One region of the Paenibacillus allorhizosphaerae genome, then DNA from elsewhere that is predicted to be linked to it. Evidence: a T-box and tRNA genes for the amino acid it is inferred to sense, from the RefSeq annotation. Region 1 holds a T-box; the other holds one or more tRNA genes.
The links. A T-box is a leader RNA that pairs with one kind of tRNA and senses whether it is charged. The one in region 1 lies ahead of pheS (phenylalanine--tRNA ligase subunit alpha), so its partner is inferred to be a tRNA-Phe.
Positions count from the first base shown of each region.

Region 1 (4,759 bases):
GCATCACATAGTTGGTGATGTCAACGATATTGTTGATCGGCCGTACGCCTGCCGCCATAAGGCGGTTTTGCATCCAAAGCGGAGACGGCCCGATGCTTACGCCTTCGATCAGACGGGCCGCATAGTGGGAGCACTGCTCCTTTGCACTGATTTCGACGGAAATGCGGTCCGCTGCTTTTACCGTATCGTTCTCGCCTTGTTCGCGCTCCGGCTGCTTCACGCCGCGCCCTAGAATCGCGCCGATTTCGTACGCTGCGCCCAGCATGCTCAAGCTGTCCGAACGGTTCGGTGTCAGGTCGAGTTCCATGACCTCGTCATTGATGGCGAGCACATCCAGAATGCTGTCGCCGACTGTCGTGTTTTCCGGCAAGACGAGAATGCCTTCCTGTATTTCCTTCGGCAGCAGTTTGTCGTTCAAGCCGAGTTCCTTCGCCGAGCAGATCATGCCTTGCGATTCAACGCCGCGCAGCTTCGCCCGCTTGATCACGAGACCGTCCGGCAGCTTTGCGCCAACGAGCGCCACAGGCACCTTTTGACCAGCCGCCACATTTTTCGCTCCGCAGACGATTTGCAGATCTTCGCCTTGACCCGCGTCGACAATACAAACACTGAGTTTGTCGGCATCCGGATGCTTCTCGCGCGATTTGACGAAACCGACGACCACCTTCTCTACGCCTTTGTTGCGGTTTTCCACGAAATCGACTTCAATGCCGCTGCGAGTGAGCTTCTCCGCCAACTCCGACGCCGTAAACCCGCTCACGTCCACATACTGCGACAACCATTGATAAGATACTTTCATCGCTATTTCACGCTCCTCTCTTTTAACGATAAAGAAAGCTTACACCCACGGCCTAGCCGGACACTTTTCTTTATCACAAGAAACCTTCATTTAATCACAGTCGATCTTCCTTCAAGCGGAGCCGAACGCTTCCTTTATCACAAGAAAACTTGCCTTTGAATCGCGGTCGCTCATCTTGAATGACTTCGATGTTTTCTTTACAAATGAACAAACTGCTTCAAGAACCGCAGATCGTTCGTATAGAAATGACGAATGTCTTCAATGTCGTATTTCAGCATCGCAACCCGCTCCACGCCAAGGCCGAATGCAAATCCGCTGTATTCTTCCGGATCGTAACCGGCCATCTCCAGCACACGTGGATGCACCATGCCCGAACCCAATATTTCAAGCCACCCTGTATGCTTGCACACCCGGCAGCCATGACCGCTGCACATTGCACAGGTTACATCGACCTCCGCGCTTGGTTCGGTGAACGGGAAGAAGCTCGGACGCATCCGAATTTGCGTCTGCTTACCGAACAGCTCCTGCACGAACTGCAGCAGCGTCCCTTTCAGGTCGCTCATGCGAATGCCGCGGTCGATGACAAGCCCTTCAATCTGCGTGAACATGTGGGAATGCGTCGCATCGTCGTCATCGCGGCGGTATACGCGGCCCGGGCAAATGATTTTGACCGGCACATGTCCTTTCATTTTTTCCATCGTGCGCACTTGCACCGGGGAGGTGTGCGTCCGCATCAAAATCTCGTCCGTAATGTAGAACGAGTCCTGCATGTCGCGCGCCGGATGGTTTTTCGGCAAGTTGAGCGCTTCGAAGTTGTAGTAATCCTGCTCAACCTCCGGACCCTCGGCGACCGTGTAGCCCATCCCGATGAAAATATCTTCAATCTCCTGGATCACCTTGCTGATCGGATGAATCGCACCGCGGCCAACCGGGCGACCGGGCAGCGTTACGTCAATCGTCTCCGCTGCGAGCCGAGCGTTCGTCTCCGCTTTCGTATACTCAGCCTGCTTCGCTTCGAGCACTTCCTCGATCGCGGCGCGCACGTCGTTGGCCACCTGACCGATCACCGGACGCTCTTCCGCGCTTAATGCGCCCATGCCGCGCAAAATTTCGGTCAGCGGCCCCTTTTTACCCAAATACTTGATTCTGAATTCGTTTAGCTGCTGCTGATTCTCTACTTGCCCGAGCTCCTGCAGCGCCTCTTCTTTTAAAGCAAGCAACCGTTCCTTCATGGTCTCATGCACCCTCCTTAAATTCGTTATGCCGTTTGGTTCGCCGAACACAAAAAAGGCCCCTTCATCCCATCTGCTGTCAACTGACTCTGCTTCGCATGAGTAACAGTTGCAACGTAGTTGACAACTGACTCTGTTTCACATGAGTAGCAGTTGCAACGTAAGGGACGAAAAAGCCGTGGTACCACCCTTGTTAGAAGACGGACGGAATGTCCGCTTCTCACTTCATTCCAACATAACGGTTCGTAAACGACCGGTTCCTCCTACTTGCCGCGCAGCTATCGGCTACCGGTTTCAAAGGACTGCTCGGGAGCGAACTTCGGCAGCCTGATTCTACGGGGACGCTCTCAATCTTCGGCGTTCCCTCCCTGTGAAGAAGCACTGCTTACTTTTCTCCGTCAAAGCATTTTGGCTTTATGGATTTAACAAGTATTATATGCAAACGCAAGGGCAGATGCAAGGGCGGTTTATCGGGTTTTCCGCCTAAAGCATTGTGGACGCTTGCCGGAATCAATATTTTACCGCTTACGCCATTAGGCGTAAGTCAAGCCGGACGGCTCGGCGAAGCACTGCGGGACGTGCACTTCGACGTCATCTACACAAGCTCCAGCGGAAGCGCTCGACAGACGGCGGAACTGGTGCGCGGGCTTCAATCGGCCGACATTATCGCTTGTGATGAGCTACAGGAAATCGATATGGGCCAGGGAAGGCTGTATTCAGGAGGAAATAAAGGTGAGTGAGCCCGGGCGATTTGAACGATTTTGGAATGAACCCGACTTGTTCGACGGCGGCACCGGGGAGAGCTTCCATGATGTCAAGCGGCGAGCGCTTGCTTGTTTGAACGATGTTGTTGACACCTCTCAAGGGAAGATGATATTGGTTGCTACACATAGCGCCACCTTAAAGCTGCTGATGGCTCACTTTGAAGGCCGGCCCTTGCGGGATATTTGGAATCCTCCGTTTTTGCGGCCGCCAGCTTATGCAAAGTCGTGCTTCGAGACGGACGGCCCGACATTATTTTGTATGGGGATATTCGTCATTATGGGTGACTCTACAGTAAATAGATTCATGAGAGTAGAGATGACAAAAACCCGCCCTATAGTATAGACGTAGGCCGGGTTTGTCATAAATTACAACTCTATAAGTACAGCTTCAATGATAAACTTGGATTCACCATTTAACTTGATCAGAGCCTTGCTTGGAAAAACGGTTTGATCGATCATTTCCCCATATACACTAAGAACGTCTTAATCTCATAGGGTTTGATGAAAAATATGACATCATCGCCATCATTCGCTTCTCCAATCGGCCGCTCCATCAGGTCTGTCTCCTGCCAACCCGCGATGACGGCATCGCTCGTGAGCCGAACTTCCCCGCGGTTGCCTGCGAACTCGTGCAGGCGGACGATGATGGCATCATGGTCCTCCGCTTTTTTGACAGCATCGATCATCACGTGGCCTGCCGCGGTTTCCGACAGACGAAGCAGCGACATGGACGGCTGCTGTGGGGCGCCTGCTGCGGCGGTCAGTGGATTATTCAGCGACCAAGCGGCCTGCACCGTCCCGGCTTCGTGCCAATCGCCGGCATGCGGATACAGCGCATACGTAAATTCGTGCAGCCCTTGATCCGCACGCGGATCGGGTACCATGGCTGATTTGATCAATGACAGGCGCATGACGTTTCCTTTCACATCGTAACCGTATTTGCAGTCGTTGAGCAGGCTGACGCCATAGTTTCGCTCCGACAAATCCGCCCACTGGTGGCCAACCGTTTCGAATCTTGCATAGTCCCAGCTCGTGTTCCAGTGGGTCGGACGCTTGACGTTGCCGAACTGGATGTCGTATGTCGCTTCCGTGGCGCGAATGTCTACAGGGAATGCGACTTTCAGCAGCTTCCGCTGCTCACGCCAGTCGACGCGCGTATCAAAATCGATGCGCCGGTTGCCCGAGTAAACGATCATCCGCTGCACGACCGCAGAGCTGCCGTACTTCCACTCAAACCGCACGACGGCGCGGAGCGGCCCGTTTTCTTCGATGACAAGCTGCTGCAGGTCGGTGATTGAGCGCATTTTTTCCGTGTAAAAAATATCGATGTCCCATGCCTCATGGCGTCCTTTCGGCTTATCCTCGAACACCTGCAATTCGTTACCGCATGCGCCGGCCGATAAAACCTCTCGCGCATGCTCCTTATCGTAAATCCGGGTCAAGCGGCCGGAAGTCTCCCACTCGATGGCATAAAATGGAGTTTCCATGCCGTGATTCGACGTTTGAAATGGAGCGGATACAGGCTGCTCGGTACGGCCCGATGCTGCTTCCGGAAGAAATCGAATGGATGTATATCCCATCGGGGACACCCGATTCATGCGAACCAGCCAATCGTGCTCCAAACGCTGCGCCGCAAGCGGCTGCCCGTCGGCATCGAGCCATATCCCGTCTTTCTCCAACTCGCCGGAGACGGAAACGGCAACCAGATCGTCGCGCTCCCAGGAGGCACTGTTGAAGACCGTCATCGCCGTTGCCTCTTTATCCATTAAGGCTTCTTCCGCACGTTCCCGAGCCGCATAGGCAATGCCAAACGCTTCCGCATACTCTTGACGGCTGTCCTCGTACACTTCGCTGATCGAAGAGCCGGGGATAATGTCATGGAACTGGTTGCGCAATATGATTTTCCAACCTTCGTACAGCTCTTTTTGCGGGTAAGCTTCCCAACAAGAGCGAAGTACGCTACT
Region 1 is NZ_JBHSRV010000004.1:437,881-442,639, forward strand. Features, by position in the region: gene pheT (phenylalanine--tRNA ligase subunit beta) at 1-799, opposite strand, end outside; gene pheS (phenylalanine--tRNA ligase subunit alpha) at 997-2,031, opposite strand; T-box leader at 2,192-2,442, opposite strand; gene ACFQI7_RS18375 (histidine phosphatase family protein) at 2,448-2,771, shown strand; gene ACFQI7_RS18380 (histidine phosphatase family protein) at 2,764-3,138, shown strand; gene ACFQI7_RS18385 (alpha-mannosidase) at 3,251-4,759, opposite strand, start outside.

Region 2 (4,759 bases), on a different contig from region 1:
CTTAAAGGTTGGAATGCATTATGGGACGAAGTCCCAGGCATAGATTTTAGAAAGGATTATACCCCTCCACTTATAAAAATGAAGGTGCACCTGCACCTTGAAGTACCGCGTTTAAAAGAATTAGGCGAGGCATTAGCTGCTGATCTTAAATCTAAGTTGAGTAGAGATGAAGATAATCTTGATTTCATTGTACTGAAGGAAGATTTAGACGATCTTATTGATGAGATTCACTTTGCTGAAAATTCTACTGTTGCATCTTTCTATAAAAGAAGACTTGATCACATACTCAAAGACTTTACTGAATTCCGTCGATCTGTAATACGCATGAAATTACAGAATTAAGGAGGAGGGTCTTAGGAGGTGTTCAAAACAAATGATCTTAGTTTAAACAACAAATTTACTTCGCAGAATACAGGTTCTGCGAAGTAAATTTTAGAAAATGACTGGATAATTTGGTTGAGGTAAAACATCCCGGCATGCTTATCTATGATGAAAATCCACTTGACATTAAAGTTGTAATTGATTTATGATGAGGAAAATTTAGGTGCATGGAAAGGAGCGTGAGCGAGGATGAAAACGGCCATATATCCATTTGGATATGAGTGCATTCAGCAGTGGAGCCTATCGGAAGGCGACCATTTATTTCTTAATTCCCAAAAGCCTCATACCTCGCCACGCGGCCTTTTTTCGATATCCCTATCCCCCTAACGAAAGGGAGGAACTGTAGGCAAAATAGCGTCATTTTTGACGTTTTTGTCCGGATATGAAAAGACCGCTGGAATATTAGCGGTCTTTTTTCTTTCACGGGAATTTGGATAAATGATGAAATAAAATAAAAAAAAGGGTTGACAGTAAAAATAACCCATGGTATTATCACATCAGTAAAGCGGTAAAACATTAAAGTAATAACGCATGAAAGTATTTGGCGCGAAATCCACGAAGAAAGGAAGGGATAGGCCATGAGAAAGCCGTTATTTATGAATCCATGTAAGCAGTCTTATCAGCAGCAGCCATTTGGCTATCAAGAGATTACGATCAATCATGAGTATGCCGATTTTTGGCGCGAACATGGCATTAATGGGCAATTTTTGAGCTTCCTTAAAGCCTATATCCATCCGATCAATCGTAGCTTTTACGTGCCACGTTTGGGCCGTTCGATCCTTAAAAGAGGAGGAACGGTGCTAACGTGATCTTGAATCGCGGACCGTTCTGAATCTGAATCCGTTGATCCATAGATTTTGTACGTATAAGGCTACTTGCACTCAAGCAAGTGGTCCATTTGTGTTTGTCTTCTTTCGGGCGAGGTTCTCCGATAAACGACTCAAATGGTACCACGGCGGGGCGAGTAGCTTTTTCTATACACAAAAAAGAACATATGTTCCTCTCGTGAAGAGGTGGCAGAGTCCGGTTTATTGTATTCGTCTTGAAAACGAAAGAGGTTAGCGGACTCCAAGGGTTCGAATCCCTTTCTCTCCTCCATATGGACCGATGGCGAAGTTGGCTAACGCGGCGATCTGCAAAATCGTCAATCGCAGGTTCGATTCCTGCTCGGTCCTTCAAAGATTTGGCGCATTAGGCAAGCGGGTAAGCCACACGACTTTCACTCGTGCATTCGGTGGGTTCGAATCCCCCATGCGTCACCAACACGTGGAATTAGTTTAACGGTAGAACGGGTGCCTTCCAAGCATTAAGAATGGGTTCGATTCCCGTATTCCGCTCCAATGGTTCGGTAGCTCAGTTGGTAGAGCGATGGCCTGAAAAGCCATGCGCCGCTGGTTCGATTCCAGCCCGGACCACCATGGAGATCATGGCGAAATGGCCAACGCGACGGGTTGTGGCCCCGTTATCGCCGGTTCGATTCCGGTTGGTCTCCCTTAAAATATTGCCTCTTAGCCAAGTTGGTAAGGCAGCGGTCTTTGAAGCCGCGATCCCAGGTTCGAGCCCTGGAGGGGCAGCCATGCGGCTGTGATGGAATGGCAGACATGCGGGCCTCAGACGCTCGTGCAGCGAAAGCTCACTTGTGGGTTCAAGTCCCACTGGCCGCACCAAAAGTACATATCGATCGGTTCGCAAAGTGTGAGTTGACCATTAGATGGGTTGATGGTGGTTGAACGAAACACGAGCTGTAAAAAATCGGTGGGAGTCTAACCCGCTCCTAGCAAGGATTTACCGTGACCACATGCTGGCGTAGCTCAATCGGTAGAGCAACTGACTTTTAATCAGTAGGTTGAAGGTTCGAACCCTTTCGCCGGCACCAAACTTGGGAGGATAGCGAAGAGGTCAAACGCAGCTGACTGTAAATCAGCTCCCTTCGGGGTTCGGCGGTTCAAACCCGTCTCCTCCCACCAACGGGATGTAGTTCAGCTTGGTAGAACGCTAGTTTCGGGTACTAGAGGCCATCGGTTCAAATCCGGTCATCCCGACCATAAACGAGCGTTGTCAGCGCAGAGGTCGTCAGGGGCTCAAATCCCCTTGGGGCCGCCATATGCTGTCGTAGCTCAGAAAGGTTAGAGCGTCCGGCTGATAACCGGGAGGCCAGTGGTTCAAGTCCACTCGACAGCATCATATTTAGGGATATAGCCAATCGGTAAGGCAGCGCACTGTTAATGCGTGACATGCAGGTTCGAGTCCTGCTATCCCTGCCATGGGGTCGTAGCTCAGTTGGAAGAGCAGCTGCTGTGCAAGCAGTAGGTCGGAGGTTCGATTCCTCTCGATTCCACCTAAATGTAGGGGTCCATGTTCCTTGGCCGGCGAGTCTGCCTCCAAAACAGACTGTGGTGGGTTCGATGCCCACGCCCCCTGCCATCTCGGGGTATAGAATAGCGGTCAAATTCACGGGACTTTGACTCCCGCATCTCCGGTTCGAATCCGGATGCCCCTGCCATCGGGACGCTTGAGGAAGTACATTCGTTCGCAAGTCGAATGGTTCGGTTCGCTGCCGAAGGTTCCGAAAATTAGCTTTTCCGTCCGTTGAAGCACGAACGACGGTTCGGATCGATCGGCTCCGTTTGAGAGCCGACATCGATAAAATGGACGGGTGCGTGGGCTTGTAGTTTAACTGGTAAAACACCCGACTCTTAATCGGCGAGAGTGTAGGTTCGAGTCCTGCCGGGCCCATATTTCTTCTTTGCGCCTCTGACGGAAATGGCAGACGTAGCGAGCTTAAAATTCGTGGTCGAAAGACACTGAGGGTTCGAATCCCTCGGGGCGCACCAATATCGGGAAGTAGCTCAGTTTGGTCAGAGCACCTGCCTTGGGAGCAGGGGGCCGCATGTTCAAATCATGTCTTCCCGACCATATGAGATATGACGGAATGGCAGACGTAGTGCTTGAGGAGCTGCGGATTCAAAGACCGTGGGAGTTCGAGTCTCCTTATTCCCATTTCAGCGCCTTTAGTTTAATGGCGAAGCAGTCCGGCTCATAACCGGCCATATGATGGTCCGAGTCCATCAGGGCATACCAATTTACAATGAAAGGAAGAAGCCAACCTTGCGTTACAGGTGAACCCCATGAAGACAAAAATACGACAATTCCCATTGATTCATGAAACGACATTCCGCAATAGGACTGAACAGAACCTTGAGTTTCGCGACGTCATGGACAGGATTTCACGTTTCATCGAGAGCGACCCAAGGGCGGTTTATGATCTCGTGGTTACGACCGATTCCCAGACCCATTCTGGGCATACGAAAGCAGTTACTTATGTAGTGGCATACCGCGTCGGACGTGGGGCCTGGCTATGCAGCCGGCAAATTATTTTACCGCGGGAAATTCGCTCTGTTCACGAAAAATTGTCACTGGAAACGACCTTTTCACAGGAGATTGCCGCACTGTTCGGTTTTGCCGAACGCGATCGTCTCGAAAGCATCATTCTGCCTTATCTCGACCAAGGAGCTGATATTCGGTTCATGGTGGATATCGATGGTGGTGCGGGTACGAAAAATAAGACGGCAGCTTACGTTGCTGAAATGGTTGGTCGAATTGAGGCAATGGGTTTGATCGCAAGGGTTAAGCCTGAATCGGTAATGGTGAGTATCGCTGACCGCGAGACGAAAAGACCTTATCGTTTACGAGTTGCTTCTACTTAGCGTTATCTAACAGATTCTGGAGGGAGGAAGATCCTTCCGATCATCGGCAGGGCGGCAGGAAAGCAGAACTTATGAGCTATGAGTGCGGTAGCATGAATGGAGCACGGCGACGGTGCTTTTGGCTACTAAACTTATCAGAACCGCAATTTTTTGTTACCTGTCACGCTGCCACTTATATTCGTGCCAAAGGATATCTCTGATAATGAGAATCAAAGAAAGTTAGCTTTCATAAGTTTAGCAGCAGAATGGAAAAATTTCTCGAACGTCGTAATACTTTTGCCATGTACGTTTGCCCTGTAATCAACGATTCTAATACTAGAAAGTCGTCAAGCGCGGCATTGCAGGAAATTTGGAAAGACAATAAAGAGGAGATGTTTATCATGGCTTATCAATCAATAGATGGAGTTCGGGTTTGGGGCAATCCTGATGAGGGGGCGCTTGCCCAGGCTAAGAGGTGTGCGGAAACCGGGCGGGTCGTACAGGCTCTGCTCATGGCTGATCATCACAAAGGATACAGTCAGCCGATCGGAGGGGTTATCGCCTATAACGGGCAAATTTCACCATCAGGAGTGGGCTACGATATCGCCTGCGGGAATAAAGCGGTAAGAACGAATCTCCGCATGGAAGATGCCCTTCCGCATATTTCCCGCTGGATGGATGAAATTGCCCGT
Region 2 is NZ_JBHSRV010000010.1:96,563-101,321, reverse strand. Features, by position in the region: gene ACFQI7_RS27875 (hypothetical protein) at 1-342, shown strand, start outside; gene ACFQI7_RS27870 (hypothetical protein) at 960-1,190, shown strand; tRNA gene ACFQI7_RS27865 (tRNA-Ser) at 1,389-1,479, shown strand; tRNA gene ACFQI7_RS27860 (tRNA-Cys) at 1,483-1,556, shown strand; tRNA gene ACFQI7_RS27855 (tRNA-Glu) at 1,567-1,643, shown strand; tRNA gene ACFQI7_RS27850 (tRNA-Gly) at 1,648-1,721, shown strand; tRNA gene ACFQI7_RS27845 (tRNA-Phe) at 1,724-1,799, shown strand; tRNA gene ACFQI7_RS27840 (tRNA-His) at 1,802-1,873, shown strand; tRNA gene ACFQI7_RS27835 (tRNA-Gln) at 1,884-1,958, shown strand; tRNA gene ACFQI7_RS27830 (tRNA-Leu) at 1,960-2,048, shown strand; tRNA gene ACFQI7_RS27825 (tRNA-Lys) at 2,182-2,257, shown strand; tRNA gene ACFQI7_RS27820 (tRNA-Tyr) at 2,263-2,348, shown strand; tRNA gene ACFQI7_RS27815 (tRNA-Pro) at 2,350-2,426, shown strand; tRNA gene ACFQI7_RS27810 (tRNA-Ile) at 2,488-2,562, shown strand; tRNA gene ACFQI7_RS27805 (tRNA-Asn) at 2,571-2,645, shown strand; tRNA gene ACFQI7_RS27800 (tRNA-Ala) at 2,647-2,719, shown strand; tRNA gene ACFQI7_RS27795 (tRNA-Gln) at 2,809-2,884, shown strand; tRNA gene ACFQI7_RS27790 (tRNA-Lys) at 3,044-3,117, shown strand; tRNA gene ACFQI7_RS27785 (tRNA-Leu) at 3,130-3,215, shown strand; tRNA gene ACFQI7_RS27780 (tRNA-Pro) at 3,220-3,297, shown strand; tRNA gene ACFQI7_RS27775 (tRNA-Ile) at 3,387-3,462, shown strand; gene ACFQI7_RS27770 (ribonuclease H-like YkuK family protein) at 3,510-4,088, shown strand; gene ACFQI7_RS27765 (RtcB family protein) at 4,469-4,759, shown strand, end outside.
Region 2: it has a tRNA-Phe gene. The T-box ahead of pheS (phenylalanine--tRNA ligase subunit alpha) is inferred to sense a tRNA for this amino acid. The anticodon was not compared.